One region of the Mesorhizobium sp. EU05-FHT14A09 genome, then DNA from elsewhere that is predicted to be linked to it. Evidence: riboswitches for the same ligand, from Rfam matches in the RefSeq annotation. Region 1 holds a riboswitch; each other region holds the start of a gene.
What was found. Region 1 has a riboswitch for cobalamin ahead of AC3WTO_RS22670 (ABC transporter ATP-binding protein). Riboswitches for the same ligand answer to the same signal wherever they lie in the genome.
Positions count from the first base shown of each region.

Region 1 (3,269 bases):
GGTGACGGTGGTCGATGCCGCGAACCTGCTGCGCGACTACGCTTCGTCGGATTTCCTGCGCGATCGCGGCGAAGCACTCGGCGCCTCGGACGAGCGCGTGCTTGTCGATCTTCTGGTCGAACAGATCGAATTCGCCGACGTCATCGTGCTCAACAAGGTCTCGGACACACCGCCCGGCGATCTCGAGCTTGCCCGCAAGATCATCCGCGCGCTCAACCCGCAGGCCGAGCTCGTCGAGACCGACTTCAGCCGCGTGCCGCTCGACAAGGTGCTCGACACCGGCCGCTTCGACTTCGAACAGGCCGAGCAGCATCCGCTCTGGTTCAAGGAGCTGAACGGCTTCAAGGATCATGTTCCCGAAACCGAGGAATACGGCATCCGTTCCTTCGTCTATCGCGAGCGGCGCCCTTTCGACCCCGTCCGACTGCAGGCCTTCATCGGCCGGCTTTGGCCGGGCGTGGTGCGCGCCAAGGGTTTCTTCTGGCTGGCGACACGCCCCAACCATGTCGGCGAACTGAGCCAGGCCGGCGCGCTGGTGCGGACCGGCAAGCGCGGCCTCTGGTGGGCGGCAGTGCCGCGCAACCGCTGGCCCGACAACGCGTCCTGGCGCGAAGCGATGGTGCCCTATTTCGACCCGATGTGGGGCGACCGCCGGCAGGAGTTGGTCTTCATCGGCTGCGATCCGATGGATGAAGGCCGCATGCGCGCCGAACTCGACGCCTGCCTGGTGGATGAGCCCGTCTTTGCGCCTGAACTCTGGCGCGGGCTGGCCGATCCGTTTCCGAGCTGGAACGGGCCGACGGCATGATCGTCAAATTGCTGCTTTCCCTGTTCAAGGGTCGTCACCAGGCCTGCGACTGCCACCCTCGGCGCGCGCGTTACGTTCCACCCGCGGAGCGGCATGCCCAGCCCGGTCCCGGCCAAGAATCGCCATTGCCAGCCGGCGGTGGCCACAATAGGGTCGCCGCCGATGGTGCCCCGAATCGAAAGGTCCGGGGTGAAAAGGGAATACGGTGAGGTTCGTCTGAACCGAGACCGTGGCTGCCCCCGCAACTGTAAGCGGTAGCAAAGTCCGAAAACGCCACTGGCCGAGCGCCGGGAAGGCAGGACAGCGCTGTGATCCGCGAGCCAGGAGACCTGCCATCGCAGTGAGTTGACCGGACGGGGTGTGCCGGGAGGACGCTACAAGGGCGGCCCTGTCGCCATTTGGCCCTCCTTCCACACCTGATCGAACGAGGGATCGGTGGAAGGGTTTGCCGTTTTTCCGCGCGATGAAGCGATGCAATCATCCTGGCTGCAGGGCATGCCAAGAAGGGTTTTTCCATGAGCGCCGTTGTCCTGCGGGCACGTGACCTCTGCTATCGGCCGGAAACGGGCATCACCCTCGTCGAGAAGGTCGCCCTCGACGTGCACGCCGGCGACAGGCTGGCCATCATCGGTCCCAACGGCGCCGGCAAGACGACGCTGATGCGCATGCTGTGCGGCATGCTGAAGCCCGTGGACGGTTCGGTCAGCCTCGACGGCGAACCGCTCGACCGGCTACCGATGGCGGAGCGGGCCCGCCGCATCGCGGTGGTCGGCCAGTCCGACCAGCCGGACGCCCAGCTTGCCGTTCGCGACTATGTCGGGCTCGGCCGTATCCCGCATGCCGGGCTTCGCCGACGCGGCGACGACCGTGACATCGTGCTCGACGCGCTGGAGCGCACCGGCCTGCTCGCCCTGCGTGAACGCCGCATGGGTTCGCTCTCTGGCGGCGAACGCCAGCGCGCGCAACTGGCGCGCGCCATCGCGCAACAGCCGCATGTGCTTTTTCTCGACGAGCCGACCAACCATCTCGACCCGCGCGCCCGCGGCGAACTACTGGAATTCGTCGCCAGGCTCGGCATCGCCGTCGTCACTGTGCTGCATGATCTGCCGCTGGTTGCGCCTTTCGCCACCCATGTCGCCGTGATGAGCAAGGCACGCCTCGTCGCGCTGGGCACCCCGCGCGAAACCCTGACGGCGGCGCTGGTGCGCGAGGTCTTCGGCATCGACGTTCTGAGACTGCCTCACCCGGACGAACAGGACCGCGAACTGACGGTCTTCGACGTGCCGATCCGCCTTTCCCGCTGAACCGATCCCTCGACGGAGCCATCATGAAACGCCTCGCCCTCTGCCTTGCAGCAACGCTGCTTTCCTCGACCGCCTTTGCCTTCCCGGTCACCGTCGACAGCTGCGGCATCCCGCTGACCTTCGACGCCGCGCCGAAACGCGCTGTCATCAACGATCTCAACATGTCGGAAATGGCGTTTGCGCTCGGCCTGCAGCCACAGATCGTCGGCCTGACCGGCATCACCGGCTGGTACAAGGTCGACGATGCCTTCAAGAAAGCGCAGGGCTCGATCCCGGAACTCGCGCCGAAATATCCGACGCTGGAAAACCTGCTCGCAGTCGAGCCCGACTTCTTCTTTGCCGGCTGGTATTACGGTATGAAGCCCGGCGGCGACGTGACGCCCGATACGCTGGCGCCGCACGGCATCAAGACCCTGGTGCTGAGCGAAAGCTGCGTCCACCTCGACAAGAACCGGCCGGCGGCTTCGATGGACCTGCTGTTCGGCGACGTCGAGAAGCTCGGCAAGATCTTCGGCAAGGAGAGCGAAGCCAATGGCCTGGTTGCCGGATGGAAGGGAAAGCTCGCCGCCATCACCGCCAAGGTCGGCGCCCGCAGCGGCACGCGCGTGTTCCTTTACGATTCGGGCGAAGACAAACCTTTCACCGCGGGCAAATTCGCCATCCCCACGGCGATGATCGAAGCCGCCGGCGGCAAGAACATCATGGACGACCTGCCGACCAACTGGGGCAATACCGACTGGGAAACCGTCGCCACCCGGAACCCGGAATTCCTGGTCCTGCTCGACTACCAGGACGACGCCGGCTACCGGAAGCTCCTCAACTTCCTGAAGACGCATCCGGCGATGAAAGAAACCGACGCCGTCAAGAACGAGCGTTTCGTTGCCCTGCGCTATGCGGAACTGACGCCCGGCCCGGCCAACATCGAGGCCATCGACAAGATCGCCAAGGCCATGCACCCGGAGGCCTTCTGAGCGTGCCAAGCCGGTCTTACGGCGTAGCCATCGGCACAGGCCTGGCGCTGGTCATCCTGCTGGCGCTGCTGTCGATCGCCTATGGCTCGACCGTCATTCCGCTCGGCGACGTCATCGCGGCACTTGCCCGCGCCGTCGGCCTGGATGCCGGGAGCGTAACGGCGCCGGTGGAAAAGATCATCGTCG
Region 1 covers NZ_JBYTDF010000007.1:189,123-192,391, forward strand. Annotated here, with positions in the region: gene zigA (zinc metallochaperone GTPase ZigA) at 1-808, shown strand, start outside; cobalamin riboswitch at 955-1,159, shown strand; gene AC3WTO_RS22670 (ABC transporter ATP-binding protein) at 1,324-2,112, shown strand; gene AC3WTO_RS22675 (ABC transporter substrate-binding protein) at 2,136-3,083, shown strand; gene AC3WTO_RS22680 (FecCD family ABC transporter permease) at 3,086-3,269, shown strand, end outside.

Region 2 (3,269 bases), on a different contig from region 1:
TTGCCGAGACGGCAACGATTCATACCCTTTTGAGCATTCTGTTGGTCGCAGCGGGCAATGGTTTGATTGCGGCGATCCTTGTGGCTGTTGTCGATCCGCAATCTCGCCGAAGGGACTGATGGCGATCGTTTCAAGGGCGACAAAGGCACTGTCGTTGTACCAGCCTTGCAAACTCGTTGGCCGGCTTCGCATTCCGGCCCGAGCGCGTCGGTTTCCTGCTACCGATCCGGCTCTCGGCGACGCAAATTTCGTCTGCAAGTCGCGAATCCTGGGAATTCATGTCCACGCATGTCCGCCATCCGATCTGGCTACCGGCCGTCCCGCCGGCGGATGCGCGTACCTTTGCTTCGCTCTACGCCATCGAATCTGCCGCGCGTGCCACGGTCGCTTCGGTTATCCCGATCCAGGCCTATGAGATCCTGAAGAACGAGCAGACGGTCTCGATCCTCTATACGATCGTCTCGCTGCTCGGCCTCTCGGTCACGTTGTTCATGCCGATGCTAATCCATCGTTTTGCACGCAGATGGGTTTATACGGCCGGCGCGTTGTTGCTTGCGATCGGATCGCTGTTCTTCGTCACCCATTCGCTGCCGGGCCAGATCATCGGCATGCTCTGCCGCGTGATGGGTGCCAGCGCGTTGTCGATCACGCTCAACCTCTACATCATGGATCATATCCGCAAGACAGACCTCATGCAGGCAGAGTCGCTGCGCATGGCGTGGTCGATGATCGCCTGGACCAGCGGCCCGACGCTCGGCATCTTCCTGTACACGCGCTATGGCATTTATGCTGCGCACGGAGCGGTGGCTGTGTTCGCGCTCTGCCTGCTCGCTTTGTTCTGGTACTACCGTCTCGGCGACAATCCGATGATCGTGCCGGGAAAGAGCCGTCCCATCAATCCGTTTGCCAATATCGGACGCTTCGTCAGGCAGCCGAGATTGCGGCTCGCCTGGCTTATCGCCTTCGGCCGTTCCTGCTACTGGACGACGTTCTTCGTCTACGGTCCGCTGTTCATGGTCATCACCGACCAGGGTGAACTCGCCGGCGGCTTGCTGGTTTCGGCCGGCAACGCCCTCCTGTTCTCAGCCATTTTCTGGGGCAGGGCAGGCAGGCGTTACGGCGCGCGCAACGTGATGACGCTCGCCTTTGTCGGGATGGCGGTGTCACTGTGGCTTGCCGGCGCCATCGGCGAACTGATTCCGCTTGCCACCGCCGGCCTGCTCTTGGTCGGCGCCCTGTTCACCATCGCACTCGACGCCATCGGCTCCACCGCCTTCATGCGCTCGGTGCGCGCCTATGAGCGGCCGCAAATGGCAGCCGTCTACCGCACCTATCTCGATTTCTCGGAGCTGACCCCACCCCTGGTCTACTCGCTTGTGCTGGCCTTTTTCGGCCTGGGCTCGGTTTTTGCCACGCTTGGCTGCCTTGCAGCTGCCTGTGCCGTTGTTACCTGGCGGTATCTGCCGAAATCGATGTAGGGACGACAGCCGGGCGCCAATGACGCTGATGCGTCTGGCAATGGCGGAATTTGGTTTGCCGGGCGCTGCGATTCTTCCTATAGTCTCCACCGTCGTCGGTCCCTTCGGGACCAAGAGGGAATACGGTGGGGAGGGGGGAAAACCATCCGAAGCCGTGGCTGCCCCCGCAACTGTGAGCGGTAGTCCTCTCCAATGCCACTGAGGTTCGCCTCGGGAAGGTGGAGAAGGGCGCTGATCCGCAAGCCAGGAGACCTGCCGGCGACAGCAATGACGGCAATGCCCTCGGGTGGAGGGCGAAAGGACAGACAATGAATACTGCTTCCGTTTCCCTCGGCGCCTCGACCTCATCGCAGTCGCGCTTTCTGCAACTGGCAATGGCCGGCCTGCTCGGCATCTTCGTTATCGGCTTCACCGGCTTCTCCCACATCGAGGCCGTGCACAACGCCGCTCACGACGCACGCCACTCGATGGCATTCCCCTGCCACTAACCAGGGGGGAACCCACCATGTCTGTTTTTCGCAACGTCGTGTTCGTCGCGGCGATCGCGGGCCTGTTGGCCGGCATCGTCCTCGCCTGCCTGCAGGCTTACGCAACCGTACCGCTGATCCTGAAGGCGGAAGTTTATGAACAGGCCGCCGGCGGCCACGAACATGCGGCCGCACCTGCCGCACCCGCTGCCGATGCCGGCACCAGCGCGATGAGTTCCGCTGCGCCGGCTCCGGCCGCCGCTCCGGCTGAGGAAGTGGAAGGCTGGGCACCTGCCGACGGTGTCGAGCGGTTCTCGTTCAATGTGCTTTCCAATGTCGTCACCGGCATCGGTTTCGCGCTGATCCTCGTCGCCTTCTCGGAATTTGCAGGCGGCATCGGCAATTGGCGCCAGGGCGTGTTCTGGGGGCTTGCCGGTTTTGCGGTCTTCACATTGGCGCCCGGCCTTGGATTGCCGCCTGAACTGCCTGCAATGCCAGCGGCCGATCTGATCCCCAGGCAGATCTGGTGGATTTCCACGGTCGTCGCTACGGCCATCGGCCTTGCGCTGATCGCTTTCCGCCGGTCACTGCCGCTCACAGTGCTCGCCATCGCGCTGATCGTCGCGCCGCACATCGTCGGCGCGCCGCAGCCGGCAAGCTACGACACGCCGATTCCGGAAGGCCTGCATCACCAGTTCGTGGTCGCAGTGACGCTGACCAATCTGGTGTTCTGGGTCGTGCTGGGGGCGGTCGTGGGCGTTGTGCGCGGTCGTTTCACCGGGCAGGCTTCGAGCCTTCGCGACAGCTTTGCCTGATCGCCTGACCTTCATTATCGGCGGTGCGCGCTCCGGCAAGAGCGCGCATGCCGAAACGCTGATTACCGCGCTGCCGGCGCCGTGGACCTATATCGCGACCGCTCAGGCTTACGACGATGAAATGCGCGAACGCATCGCCCATCATCGCGCTCGTCGGGGCGAAGGTTGGGAAACGCTCGACGCGCCGCTCGACCTTGTCGGAACCCTGGAGCGCCTGCCTGCCGGGCGTCCGGTGCTGCTCGATTGCCTTACGCTATGGCTTACCAACCACATGCTGGCTGAGCATGACGTCGAGGCTGAGTGCGCGAGCCTGGCTGCCATGCTTTCGAAACCACGCGGCCCGTGGTTTGTGGTGTCCAACGAGGTCGGCCTTGGCATCGTGCCGGACAACGCGCTGGCGCGCCGCTTCCGTGACGCGGGCGGTCGTCTCAACCAGCAGGTCGCAGCGGTCGCCAACGAGGTGGTGCTGACTGTTGCGGGCCTGCCGCTCAAGGTTAAATGACATGATC
Region 2 covers NZ_JBYTDF010000002.1:667,183-670,451, reverse strand. Annotated here, with positions in the region: gene AC3WTO_RS10630 (MFS transporter) at 1-119, shown strand, start outside; gene AC3WTO_RS10625 (MFS transporter) at 279-1,478, shown strand; cobalamin riboswitch at 1,558-1,752, shown strand; gene AC3WTO_RS10620 (CbtB domain-containing protein) at 1,787-1,966, shown strand; gene AC3WTO_RS10615 (CbtA family protein) at 1,984-2,760, shown strand; gene cobU (bifunctional adenosylcobinamide kinase/adenosylcobinamide-phosphate guanylyltransferase) at 2,753-3,262, shown strand; gene cobO (cob(I)yrinic acid a,c-diamide adenosyltransferase) at 3,264-3,269, shown strand, end outside.
Region 2: linked by a shared signal. The riboswitch ahead of AC3WTO_RS10620 (CbtB domain-containing protein) and the one ahead of AC3WTO_RS22670 (ABC transporter ATP-binding protein) in region 1 are both predicted to bind cobalamin.

Region 3 (3,269 bases), on a different contig from region 1:
TGGCCGTTGTGATCGTAGCGGATGCCGCTGTCGATGGTGAGCGCCTCATAGGACAGCGAATACTGGCTGAACACCGCTGCCAGCGTGCGTGCCGTCACGTCGAAGTCGACGGTTGAGTTCACCTGTTCGCGATAGACTTCGGCACCGCCGGTCAGCACATGTGCAACGGTGCCGGTGTCGAAATTCTTCGTGGTGGAAGCGAACAGACCATGGCGGCTGGAATTGAAGCGGTTGTCGCCGGCAACGCCATCGCGGAAATTGCGCGATCGATCGACCGAACTCGACAGCTCCAGCGTCGACGACCAGTCTTCGGAATGTTTGATCTGGGTGCCGAGCTTGCCGGCAAAGCTGGTCGTGTCGACTTCGTTGGCTCCGGGATAGGAAGCATCGTATTGGCCGCGGCTGCGGGAAATCAGGGCGTCGCCGTAGATCCGGCCCCAGTCGAACTGCTTCGACAGCGAGCCGTTGATCGAACCGAGCAGGTAGCCATCATCGTCCGGTTCATGGCCGAAGGCGGTTGGCAGCGTGAAGTCATAGCCGCGCGTGCCGAGCAGGCTGCCGCCGATCGAATAGTCGACGCCGCCCGCGCTGCGGCCGCCGAGATTGCCGGACAGGGTGCCGCCCCAGGGGTGGCTGACGCCGGCGCTGACCGAGCCGCAGCTGTCCCGGCCTTCTGCGCACGGGCCGCCTTGCCTGGTGATGATGTTGACGACGCCTCCGATCGCGTCGGAGCCGTATTGCGCCGAATGCGCGCCCTTGGCGATCTCGATGCGCTCGATCGAATCCAGCGGGATGTTGCCGAGCGAGGCCGTGCCGGTGGTAACCGAGCTCGCCCTGACCCCGTTGACCAGCAGCAGCGTCTGGCTGGCCGACATGCCGCGCAGGTAAAGATTGGCGGCGGCGCCTTGCCCGCCATAAGAGACGATCGAGACGCCGGTATGGGATTTGAGCAGCGAGGGCAGGTCTGGCGCAGCCGACCGCTCGATGCTCCGGCGGTCGATCACCGTCACCGACGAGGTCGAGCGCTCCAGCGTCGTCTCGCGCCGCAGCGGTGTGGTGATGACGATGCGTTCCAGCATCGTTCCGCCGGGGTCCTGGGCCCCGGCATGGCTTGTGGAAACCAGCGCGACGGCACCGGCCAGAACAACAGTCTTCTTCAACTCCGCCCCCAAAAGGTCGACGGCGCAATCGCGCCGCAAGGTTCATTCCGAACCGCAGGCTCAGGGAGCTGAAGGCAGATTTGCGGACAATCGCATTTCACCTTCCGGCCATTCCGGCATGCGGCAACACTTCACGTGTCACCGCCACGGACGACCGCGCCTGACCACCCCTCGTGATCAAGCATGGGTGACTGGAACAGGCAGGTCTCCTGACTTCCGTGTCATCGCCCTTTTCCGCCTTCCCGGTCGCGCAAGGCGGCCAGTGGCATCTTGGAAGAAGGCTCAACGGTTACAGTTGCGGGGGCAGTCGCGGTTTAGGCCGATTGTCTGGCCGCACCGTGTTCCCTTTTCATCCGCCTTGCGGCGGAACCCGTTCCGAGGCCGAAGCTAGCCACGGCAATGCCGGGCGTCAACCAAGGCATTCCGGGTTTCGCCCCCGATCGCTGGAGAATGGTGGTTTTCCAGGATCTTGAGGGCGCTTGGCGAGCGGTCAGCCGTAGTGAAAACGCGGTTTTGGTCCCGTGCCGGTGAACTGCACGCCGATGCGATCGTTGCGGCGCCAGCGCAGGATGGATTCATAGGCAACGCCGTCGACGGGCACGTAGAGGCTGAAGCGTTCGGGAATGAGTGCGTCGGCCGCCACCTTCAGTTCGGCGCCGTTCGAATGCTGGTTGCGAATGACGCAGGGGATTTCCGAATTGTGGATGCTGGTGATGATCGTAGCCCCTTTGAGCACCCGCTGTCGGTGCTCGCGTTCGCGATGGTTCGTTTCCTGCTCGGACATGACGGTGGGGACTCACGCTGCAGTATTGTTATTTTAGGAAGGGCGCGGGTTACCATCAATGCCACTGCGGGCTGTGTTGGCGATTTGCCGCAAGGGATGGCTAACCGTCCGTCAATGTCCATGCGAATCGTCGCGGCATGCGAAAGCGGTTGAGCTTCGGCAAGCTTGGTGCGATTGGAAAGCGATGCCGGTGGGGATTTGCCGTGAAACTCAGGGATGTGTTTGCTGCGCTCGGCTTCCGCGAAAGCCCGAAAACCTACAGCTACGCGGTGGAGGAGTTCGGGCTGTCGAATGGCGAGCCGGTGCGGTTCGCAGTATGGCAGCATCCCAAATGTGCCGCACCCGAAATCAGTCAGGGCGCGATCGACGAGCTGAAGAGATATCTCGCGCCGGGCGATGCTGTCATCGACGTTGGCGCGCATGTCGGCGACACCACAATCCTTTATGCGCTCGCTGTCGGGCCTGCTGGGCGGGTCTTCGCTGTAGAGCCCAATCGTTATCTCTGGCCGGTCCTGAAGGCCAACGCGTCGCTCAACACGCAAGCCGCGCCGATCGAGATCCTGCCTTTTGCCGCGACTGAGAAACCGTCAAGACTCGTCTTCAACTACAGCGACCCCGGCTATTGCAACGGTGGCGATCTCGATCGCTTCGGCCGGCTTTTCCATGGTCATATGTACCCGCTGGAAGTCGAAGGTTGTAACGTGCTTGCCGAACTCTCCGCCACCAATGCCGACTGGCTGCGGCGCGTTCGCCTGATCAAGACGGATGCCGAAGGCAACGATCATGCCGTGCTTGAGACAATGCGCGAGCTGATCGTCCAGGTGAGACCTTTCATCCTGTGCGAAGTCTACAAGCGCACCTCGGTTGAACAGAGAGCGGCGTTTCTCGCTTTCATGAACGGGCTTGGCTACGATTGTCACCGTTCATGGCCCTACTCCGAGCTCAAGGGGCAACTGCTGGGACCGCAGGATCTCGGCCGCTGGCCGCATTTCGACATGTTCTGTGTGCCCCGATAACCCATCGCCTTGCGGCGTCATTAAGCCGGTTTCCCGTAACATTGCTGCAATGTGGCAACCGGAAACAGGCGGCCAGCGAAATGGGTTTCGAGGTCTGCCATGCGCCTGTTCCATGTCTTATGCCAACCGCCAGCGTGCGACCGCGCGCCGCGCCTGCTGGCGCACGAGCCAGGCGACCCGAATGGGTCGCGCCGGCGATTGAGGCGTCTTGGATGCCTTCTGCGTCCAGGACTTCTGATATGTGTCTGTGTGGTACTTTCAGCCTGCCAGAACACGCGCGATCGTGAGCGCTGCTTGTCCTATGGTTTT
Region 3 covers NZ_JBYTDF010000006.1:154,285-157,553, forward strand. Annotated here, with positions in the region: gene AC3WTO_RS21205 (TonB-dependent receptor domain-containing protein) at 1-1,160, opposite strand, end outside; cobalamin riboswitch at 1,343-1,549, opposite strand; gene AC3WTO_RS21210 (PilZ domain-containing protein) at 1,651-1,944, opposite strand; gene AC3WTO_RS21215 (FkbM family methyltransferase) at 2,148-2,960, shown strand.
Region 3: linked by a shared signal. The riboswitch ahead of AC3WTO_RS21205 (TonB-dependent receptor domain-containing protein) and the one ahead of AC3WTO_RS22670 (ABC transporter ATP-binding protein) in region 1 are both predicted to bind cobalamin.